Regions from separate parts of the Amycolatopsis roodepoortensis genome, predicted to be linked through region 1. Evidence: riboswitches for the same ligand, from Rfam matches in the RefSeq annotation. Region 1 holds a riboswitch; each other region holds the start of a gene.
What was found. Region 1 has a riboswitch for cobalamin ahead of NQK81_RS40670 (prenyltransferase/squalene oxidase repeat-containing protein). Riboswitches for the same ligand answer to the same signal wherever they lie in the genome.

Region 1 (3,268 bases):
AGCCGGTGATCCGGGTGCTGGCCACCCCGCAACTCGTCGAAGCGGCCGTCTGTTCCGGGCGATCCGAACGCGCGCTGGCCGCGCTGGAGGTGTTCGACCGCTGGACCCTCGCGGGCGCGGAACCCTGCTGGCTCGCGCTGAGCCACCGCTGTCACGCGCTGACCGCGCCGGATCCGGAGACCGCGGAACGGCGTTTCGTACGGGCCATCGAGGCGCACCGGCGGGCGGGCGGCGCGATGGAACTCGCCAGGACCCGGTTCGCGTACGCCACCCTGCTGCGACGGCATCGCCGGACCCGCGACGCCCGCGACCAGTTCCGCGATGCCTTACGGGGCTTCGAAAACGTCGGCGCCACCCGGTTCGCCGAACGGGCGCGGGCCGGGCTGCGGGCGACCGGCGAGACCGTCGACACCCAGCACCGGTCGCTCGCCGGGCTCACCCCGCAGCAGGACGCCATCACCCGGCTGGTGGCGGCGGGGGAGACGAACAAGGAGATCGCGCGGCGGCTGGTGATCAGCCATCGCACGGTGGATCACCACCTGCGGAACATCTTCACGGCGCTGGGAGTGCGGTCCCGGGTGGAGCTCGCGCGCCGCGTCGCCGCCGGCGAATGACGAACTCGCGTGATCGAAGGCGTAACTCGCGTGATTGGAGCCGTAACTCGCGTGATCAGCGGCGTGACTCGTGAGTTACGCCTCCAAACACGCGAGTCACGTCTCTGATCACGCGAGTTACGGGCAGGCCAGGACCGGGGCCTGCGGACATCCGCCGCCGTGCAGGTCGCTCAGCGGAACCCTGGCCAGGCCGAGGATCGCCTGCGCGGTCGCGCGCGGGGCGGTCGACGGATTCAGGCCCGTGGCGTCGTAGGCGATCGCGCCGCGGTCCGCCTCGGCGCCGGCGCAGCCGGTCTGCAGCGACCGCAGGAATTCCCGCGCCTTGATCGCGGCGGCGGGGCGGTGCCCGGCCAGCGCCTGCGCGGCGAGGCCGGTGCTGTTGGCGTTCGGCGCGTCGGTGCCGAAACCGAAGCCGCCGTTCGGGTGCTGCTTGGTGACCAGCCAGGAGGTGCCCTCTCCGGCGTTCACCGCGTCACCGGTGGCGCGCAGGGCCTGGACGACCGTCGCGGTCGCGTCGACGTCGCTCACGCACGTCGCTTCGCCGAAGTTCAGCGGGAAACCGCCGTCCGGGCACTGGCTGCCCGCGAGGAACGCCACGGCCCGCGCCGGCGCCTCGCCGGTGCGGTCCAGCGCCAGCAGGGCGAGCGACTGCGAAAGAGCGTTGGAGTAGTCGCCGTATTCGGACCGGTCGGAGAACCGGCCGGACGGCGTGAGCAGCGAGAGCAGGCCCGCCTTCAGATCGACACCGCCGAACGACGCCGGGTCCTTGCCGCGGACCTGCGCGGCGAGCAGCAGCTTGGCGTGCGCGCCCGCGTACGCCTCCGTGCCACCGCCGACATAGGCCGTGGTGATCTCCGGTTTCGCCAGCCACGCGATCGCCTTGCCCGCGTTCGTGTCCGACACCCCGGCGGCGGCGAACGCGAAGATCGCGTCGATCGTCAAACCCTGGTCGGGGAACTTCTGGCCGCCGAAGTCGGCTTCGAACCGTTCCCCGTCGGTCATCTGCCTCGCGAGCCAGCCCGCGGCGGCGTCCGCCTTGTTGTGGGTGGCCGCGGCCGCCGCCGGAGCGGCGACCAGCCCGATGCCGCACAGCAGCACGACAGCGAAAACCAAACGTCTCATGAGAACCCTTTCCCGCATTTCCACGACAGGAGTCGGTGACACCGCGCGACGTGGGTGACCGGGCTCGCCTGGAGGCACACCGTTGCGGGACAGCGCCGGACTCTCACCGGACTTCCCCCACGACCGCGCTGAATCGGACGAACCGAAGAGTACCGCCGTGCGCGAAGGACCGGTGTGATCCTGATGACCGACCTGGTCAGCGGTGCCTGCCGGAGGTGATCGAGTGTTAACCTCGCCTCGCTCGACAACAGAACACCGCCGCCCGTGACGGGGAAGCCGGTCGAAATCCGGCGCTGTCGCGCAACCGTAGGCCCTTCACCAGGGCGAGCCGGGATACCGAACGGGCGGATGAACGAACCACTGTCGCGATAAACAGGGGTGACCGCGGCGTCCCGCGCCGTCCTCCGTCACGCCGCAAGGAGGAGCCATGCGCCGCGGGTACCTGGCCGCGATGGCGTTCGCCGTCAGCGTCGGCGTGGTCGCCGCACTGCTCACCGGGACGGCCGCCGCCGCGAACGACCTCGGCGCCGCGAAGGCGAATTCCCGCTGGCTCGCGACGAAGCTGAAGCCGGACGGCACGCTCGAGAATCCCAGCGGCGGCACACTGCCGGACCACGGCGTGATGCTCGACGTCCTTTTCGCGATGTACGCCTCGGGCGACGGCACGAAGGCCGAGCCGATCATGAGGTTCCTCGACGAAGAAGGCCACGCCACCGACTACTTCACCTGGGACGGGCTGATTCCCGGGGGCGGGTACGACAAGGTCGTCGTCGGCGGCTCGCTGGCCAAGATGCTGGTCGCCGCGCAGGTTTCCGGCCGGGACCCGCGAAACGTCGACGGATACGACCTGGTCGCCGAGACCCATGCCGCGATCATGCGCAAGGGCCCCGACAAGGGCCGGATCAGCGACTACTCCAAGGATCCGGAGCACACCGGCCCGGTGAACAACGACGCGAACACGTTCGGCCAGGCGCTCGGCGTCATCGGGCTAGCCGCGGCGGGGGAGAGTGAACGGCTCGCCATCGACAAGCTGCTGACCCAGCAGTGTTCCGAGGGCTACTTCCGCCTCTTCTTCAAGGACATCCCGACGAACGAGACCGGTGACCACGTCACGCCGGACGGCCGCAAGATCTCGACCTGCGACGAGGGGAAACCGCTCGACCTTTCGCCGTCGGACGGCGACGCCACCGGTCTCGGGCTCTCGGCGCTGCTGGCCGCACGGAAGGCGGGCGCGACCGGGCTCGACGCGCCGATCGCCAAGACCGTCTCGTGGCTCAAGGCGAACCAGACCGCCGGTGGCGGCTGGGGTGGTGGCGTCAGCACCGAAGCACCGAACACCAACAGCACCGGCCTGATCGTCCAGGCGCTCGCCGACGCCGGCGGCGCGGACGCGGCGGTGGACAAGGGCGTGCGGTACCTCAAATCCGCGCAGGCGAACGCCGCCGCCGACTCCGGTACCAAGCTCGCGGGCGAGCTCGGCGCGATCGCCTACAACCCCGCCGACTACGAGTCCGCGCGCACGTCGGGGATCA
Region 2 (3,268 bases), 160 kb from region 1:
GCCACGCGATCGGAAAGGCCGCCACCGAGCGGCTCGGCATCTTCGCCGACGCGGTGATCGCGATCGCGCTCACCCTGCTGGCGCTGGATCTCCCGATCCCCCACGGCGACACCACCGGCGCCATGCTGAGCTCGATCTCGGCCCACGGCAAGGAATACATCGCCTTCGCGCTCAGCTTCGTGGTGATCTCCGCGCACTGGCGAGCGCACCACGAGATCTTCCCCTACGTCCGCGCACTGAACGGGCGCCTGATCAGCCTCACCCTGGCTTGGCTGTTCATGCAGGTCCTGATGCCGTTCGCGACGCGGGTCATCACCGCCGAGGGCGCCTTCCCGCTCCGGTTCAGCGTGTACGCGATGGTGCAGGTCCTGGCCTCGGCGTCGTTCGCGCTGATCATCCGGGAGATCCGGCGCGGACACCTGTACGGGACCGGCGGGCCGCCGAAGGTGTTCGCCCAAAGCCTGACTCGCAGCGTCTGCCTGGCCGCGGTGTTCGGGATCTCCGTACCCGTCTCGTTCCTGACTAACGACACCGCCGCCTACCTGTGCTGGCTCGCGGCGCCTGTCGTGCTCGCCGTCGCCCGCCGCGTGCAGGACCGACGGCCGGATCGGCGTCAGCGCAAGGCCGTCAGGACGTAGTCGTCGCCGAACTGCCACACCGGGGCCACTTCGGCGAAGCCCGCTTCCCGGAGCAGCCTGGTGTGTTCCTGCGGGCTCAACCGGTTGCCGTAGCCGGTCGAAATGCCGCGCAGCTCGTCGGCCGTGAACCGCTCACGCAGCGCGGGATCGGCGGCGACCGCGGCCCACCATACCTTCCATTCCTCGTTGGCGCCGACCCCGGCACGCTCCGCCCGCCGGTTCTTGACCACCTCGGCGAGTTCGCGGATGGCAGGCTGTTCGTCGTAGAAGTGATCACCGTTGACGAGCGCTCCGCCCGCCCTCAGCGCTCCGGCGAGGTCACGGTAGACCTCGGCGAGCCGCTCGGGACGCAGCCAGTGCAACGCGGTCGTCGAGACCGCGGCGTCGACCGGCCCCCACTTCAGCCAGCCGCTCTGGGCGAGGTCCGCCTGGAGGTACTCGATTTCCGCCCCCGGCGGCCGGGTGGCCCTGGCGAGCGCGAGCAGGAAGGGGTCGTTGTCGACGCCGACGATCCGTGCCCGCGGGAGCCGCCCGGCGAGCCTCGTGGCCAGCGATCCCGGTCCGCAGCCGAGGTCCAGCACCAGCGGCTCGGCGACGCCACGGCATACGTGCTCGACGACGTCGATCAGCACGGCGAAGCGTTCTTCGCGGTCGGCGATGTAGCGTTCCTGCTGGATGTCCCACCGGCGTACCCAGTCCGCCGCGAACTTCTCGTCCACCGGCCTCCCCTTCGTGATCTTGATCCTGTGTAGCACATCCCGGTCATGGGTTACCGTGGGCGCCACAACGCAAGAAGGTGCCCGTCGGGGGAAGCCGGTGTGAATCCGGCGCTGACCCGCAACCGTGATCGGCCTGGGAGGACTCCCGGTGCCGAGAGCCGGACTGCCCGCCGGGTACCGCCAGCCCCAACTGTCGTGGAGTACGGAGCGGGGTCCCGTTCACGTGCGGCCGCGCGCCCGGGACAGTGCTCGATGTCCCGGAGGTTCCTATGACGCGTCATCCGCTCACCCGCCGGCGGCTCCTCGCCCTGGCCGCTCTCACGCCGTTGGCCGCGTGCGGGACCGCGCCGGCGGACACAGGCCGGTTGAGGGTCGCGTTCGCGGCGGGCGGCTCGAAGGAGACGCTGGACCCGGCGCAGGTCTCCCTTTTCGTCGACCAGGCGCGGGCCAAGGCGCTCTTCGACACGCTGGTCGCCTACAACGCCGACACCTCGTTGCGGCCGCGGCTCGCGGAGTCCTGGGAGAGCGACGATTCCGGCACGCGCTGGCGGATCCGGCTGCGGCGGGCGGCCTTCCACGACGGCCGTCCGGTCACGGCGGACGACGTGCTCTACACCTTCCGGCGGATCGCCGATCCCGCACTGGCCTCCTCGTCACGGCAGTACTTCGCGAAGGTTGATTTCGGCCGCAGCAAAGCGGTGTCCCCCAACGAAATCGAGCTGGTCCTGACCGCTCCCGACTTCGAGTTCCCGTCGGGCTGGGGCGCTCCGGGCGCAGAGATCGTGCCCGCCGGTACGACGGACTTCACGGCGCCGGTCGGCTCCGGCCCGTTCCGGTTCGTCTCGTTCACCCCTGGCGGCCCGGCGGTGTTCCGCAGGAACGAGTCCCATTGGGACGGTGCGCCGAACGTCGGCGAACTGGAATTCGTCCCGGTCAACGAGGAAGCCGCGCGCGTCAACGCCTTGCTGTCCGGGCAGGTCGACTACGCCCACGATCTCGCGGCCGGAACCGCGGCCCGGTTGGCCGGTGACGCGCGCGTCTCGCTGCTCGAAGCCAAGGGAACGACGATGCAGGGCATGATCCTGCGCGTGACGCAGCCGCCGTTCGCCGACCCGAGGCTGGTCCGCGCCGTACTGTCCGGAGTGGACAGAGAGGCGCTGAACCGCGTCGCACTGGCCGGGCGCGGCGAGATCGGCAACGACCTGTTCGGCAAGGGACTCCGCGGGTACGCCGCCGGTATCCCCCAGCGCGGGCGCGATGTGGAACTGGCCCGCTCGCTCGTCCGGGAGGCGGGCGCGGAGGGGCTGGCCTTCGCCGTCGAAACCAGCGACGTCGACCCGGGTTTCGCCACCGCGGCCACGCTGATTTCCCGGCAACTCGGGGAAATCGGGCTGAAGGTCACGCCGAACACGCGCGCGTCGAGCACCTATTTCAGCGAGATCAAGACCAAGGGCGTCGCCGCGCTGACCCGCACGGCCACCCTGCCGGTGCCGACGTTCCTCAACCAGCGCTTCCGGACCGGCGGTTCGAACAACGTCAACGGCTTCGCCTCGCCGGAGTTCGACGCCCTCATGGACCGGGCGGCGGCCACCGCGGACGAAGGTGCCCGGCTGGCGCTGTTCGGTGACGCGCAGCGGATCGTGCACGCGTCCGGAGGCCTGCTCGCCTGGGGGTTCAGCACCTGGACGATCGGTGTGTCGAAGCGGGTTTCCGGACTGGTGACCGCGCCGCCGAACACCTTCGACTGGGCGAGGTTCGACCGCGCCCGGCTGTCCTGACGTGCCGGGTTACACCGCCCGGCGGCTGGGTTTCGCGGTACTGCAGGCGATGTTCGTGCTGGTCGCGACGTTCGCCGTGACCGCGTTGCTTCCCGGCGACGCGGCGTCGGTCGTGCTCGGCGAGCAGGCCACC
Region 3 (3,268 bases), 2.8 Mb from region 1:
TCCGCCGACGCCACCGGCCTCGGTGAGATCGAAGTCGGCGCCGCCCGCATCAACGTCGACGACAAGCGGATGATCAACGCCCGCGCCGACGTCAACCAGCTGCTGCCGATGAAGTACACCTGGGCGTGGGAGAAGTACCTCGCCGGCTGCAACAACCACTGGATGCCGACCGAGGTCGCCATGCAGGCCGACATCGCGCTGTGGAAGTCGCCCGACGGCCTCACCGAGGACGAGCGCACCATGCTCAAGCGCAACCTCGGCTTCTTCGCCACCGCGGAATCGCTGGTGGCCAACAACATCGTGCTCGCGGTGTACCGGCAGATCACCAACCCCGAATGCCGCCAGTACCTGCTGCGCCAGGCGTTCGAGGAGGCCGTGCACACGCACACCTTCCAGTACATCTGCGAAAGCCTCGGCCTGGTCGAGGGCGAGCTGTTCAACATGTACCGCGAGGTCCCGTCCATCTCGGACAAGGACGCGTGGGCGCTGAAGTACACGCAGAACCTGGAGAACCCGGACTTCGAGACCGGCACGCCGGAAGCCGACCAGGCCTTCCTGCGCGACCTCGTCGCGTTCTACGTGATCTTCGAGGGCATGTGGTTCTACACCGGCTTCGCGCAGATCCTCTCGCTCGGCCGCCGGAACAAGATGGTCGGCATCGCCGAGCAGTACCAGTACATCCTGCGCGACGAGTCGATCCACCTGAACTTCGGCATCGACTGCATCAACCAGATCAAGATCGAGAACCCGCACCTGTGGACCGAGGAGTTCCAGGCCGAGGTCCGCACCATGCTGACCGAGGCGTGCGAGCTCGAGGTCGCCTACGCCCGCGACACCATGCCGCGCGGCATGCTCGGGCTCTCGGCCGAGCTGATCGAGCAGTACATGCACTTCATCACCGACCGGCGGGCGCAGCAGATCGGTCTCGCGCCGATCTTCGGCGAGACCGAGAACCCGTTCCCGTGGATGTCGGAGGCGATGGACCTCAAGAAGGAGAAGAACTTCTTCGAGACCCGCGTCATCGAGTACCAGTCGGGCGGCGCCCTCGACTGGGACTGACCCCCCACACGCAACTCGCGCGCTCGAACACGTAACTCACGTGATCAGACACGTAACTCGCGTGATCAGACACGTAACTCACGTGATTGAGCGGCGAACTCACGTGATCAGACGGACGACACGCCGGGCGGCCTCCGCCCGGCGTGTTCCGTTTCCAAACACGCGAGTTACGCCCTCAATCACCCGAGTTACGCCCTCAATCACCCGAGTTACGCCCCCGATCACGCGAGTTCGTCGTTCAATCACGCGTGTCGTCCGTCTGGTCACGCGTGGCGTCCGGTTCGTCACATGTCCAGCGGGCCACTGGCGCGCCTCGGTACGCTCCAGGGTGCTACTGGTTCGCCCGGCCTCCCCGGCCGGTCGAGGTAACAGGGAACCCGGTGCGAATCCGGGACTGCCCCGCAGCGGTATGTGGGAACGAAAGCCGTCACCGTGCGAGACACGGTAAAGCACTGGGCATGGCGTCCCGGGAAGCGACGGCCGGTAGGCGCGAGCGAGTCGCCCACGAGTCCGAAGACCTGCCCGTGGTACGCGCGCCGACGGCGTGCGTGAGTCCGGGCCTCGTGGGATGGGCGCGACCGAACGGCGGTCACTCCTGCGCGCGCTCCGGGCTCTCACGACAAGCTCGCGAGGAGAGAGCTGTGACCGAAATCGGCACGACAGTGCTGGGCTACCCCCGGATCGGACCGGACCGGGAACTCAAGCGTTCACTCGAACGCTACTGGGCGGGCAAGATCGACGAGGCCGAACTGCTGGCCACCGGCCGCGCGCTGCGCACCCGGACCTGGCGGGAACTCAAGGCCGCGGGACTGGATTCCTTCCCCTGCAACACCTTCTCCCACTACGACCAAGTGCTCGACACCGCCGAGCTGTTCGGAGCGCTACCGAAGCGCTTCACCACGCTCGGCCTCTCGCCGCTCGACACCTACTTCGCCGCCGCACGCGGGGTGCAGGACGCGCCGGCGATGGAGATGACGAAGTGGTTCGACACGAACTACCACTACATCGTCCCCGAACTCGGCCCGGACACGACGTTCTCGCTCGCCGGCACCAAACCGCTCGACGAATACCGCGAGGCCCGCGCGGTCGGCGTCGAGACCCGGCCGGTGCTGGTGGGTCCGGTGACGTTCCTGCTGCTCGCGAAGCCGTCGGAGGCCGCTCCGGAGGGCTTCCGCCCGCTGGACCTGCTCGACGACCTCCTCGACGGCTACGTCGAGCTGCTGCGCCGTCTGCACGACGAAGGCGTCGAGTGGGTCCAGTTCGACGAGCCCGCCTTCGCGGCCGACCGCACCGAGCGGGAGCTCAACGCGCTCATCCGCGCCTATCACCGGCTCGCGAAGGAGACCGCGCGGCCCAAGATCCTGGTCGCCGGGTACTTCGGCGGTCTCGGTCGCGGCTTGGGCGTGCTCGCCCGTTCCCCGATCGACGCGATCGCCGTCGACCTCGTCACCGATGAGTCCTTTGTGGACGCTGTCGCCGCCGAGCCCGCCTTGCGGGACAAGGAGGTTCTCGCCGGTGTCGTGGACGGACGCAACGTGTGGCGCACGGATCCGGCCCGCGCTCTCAGCCGGGCGGCGACCCTGCTGGGCACCGCGCGGTCGGTCAGCGTGTCGACGTCGTGCTCACTGCTGCACGTGCCCTACGACGTCGAGCGGGAGGACGGGCTCCACCCGCGTCTCAAGGGCTGGCTCGCCTTCGCCAAGCAGAAGGTCGACGAGGTCGTCCTGCTCGGGCGCGCACTGAAGGAAGAGGGGGTCGACCTCTCCACCGCCCGTGCCGCGGCCGCGGATCGCGCGGCGGCGGCCGATCTGGCCGACTCCGGGGTGCGCGCCCGGCTGGAGGCGCTGCGGCCGGAGGACACCGTCCGCTCCCCCTACGCCCGGCGCGCGGCGGCGCAGCAGGCCGCGCTGGATCTGCCGCCGTTGCCGAGCACCACGATCGGCTCGTTCCCGCAGACCACCGAGGTCCGCAAAGCGCGGGCGGCGCACAAGGCGGGTTCGCTGGACGACGCGGGCTACGAGGCCGCGATGAAGGCCGAGATCCGGCGCGTCATCCGGCTGCAGGAAGACCTCGGCCTGGACGTGCTGGTGCATGGCGAGCCCGAGCGCAACGACATGGTGCAGTACTTCGCCGAGCGGCTGGCGGGCTTCGCGGCCACCGACTTCGGCTGGGTGCAGTCCTACGGTTCGCGCTGCGTGCGGCCGCCGAT

Region 2: it holds a riboswitch for cobalamin, as region 1 does, so the genes downstream of both, NQK81_RS39810 (ABC transporter substrate-binding protein) here and NQK81_RS40670 (prenyltransferase/squalene oxidase repeat-containing protein) in region 1, are expected to answer to the same signal.
Region 3: it holds a riboswitch for cobalamin, as region 1 does, so the genes downstream of both, metE (5-methyltetrahydropteroyltriglutamate--homocysteine S-methyltransferase) here and NQK81_RS40670 (prenyltransferase/squalene oxidase repeat-containing protein) in region 1, are expected to answer to the same signal.

What each region holds. Positions count from the first base shown of each region.
Region 1 covers NZ_CP102415.1:8,451,453-8,454,720, forward strand. Annotated here, with positions in the region: gene NQK81_RS40665 (helix-turn-helix transcriptional regulator) at 1-614, shown strand, start outside; gene NQK81_RS40670 (prenyltransferase/squalene oxidase repeat-containing protein) at 732-1,736, opposite strand; cobalamin riboswitch at 1,769-1,894, opposite strand; cobalamin riboswitch at 1,982-2,096, shown strand; gene NQK81_RS40675 (hypothetical protein) at 2,164-3,268, shown strand, end outside.
Region 2 covers NZ_CP102415.1:8,290,315-8,293,582, reverse strand. Annotated here, with positions in the region: gene NQK81_RS39820 (TMEM175 family protein) at 1-638, shown strand, start outside; gene NQK81_RS39815 (class I SAM-dependent methyltransferase) at 614-1,357, opposite strand; cobalamin riboswitch at 1,398-1,524, shown strand; gene NQK81_RS39810 (ABC transporter substrate-binding protein) at 1,627-3,135, shown strand; gene NQK81_RS39805 (ABC transporter permease) at 3,137-3,268, shown strand, end outside.
Region 3 covers NZ_CP102415.1:1,720,077-1,723,344, forward strand. Annotated here, with positions in the region: gene NQK81_RS07820 (ribonucleotide-diphosphate reductase subunit beta) at 1-1,059, shown strand, start outside; cobalamin riboswitch at 1,378-1,599, shown strand; gene metE (5-methyltetrahydropteroyltriglutamate--homocysteine S-methyltransferase) at 1,701-3,268, shown strand, end outside.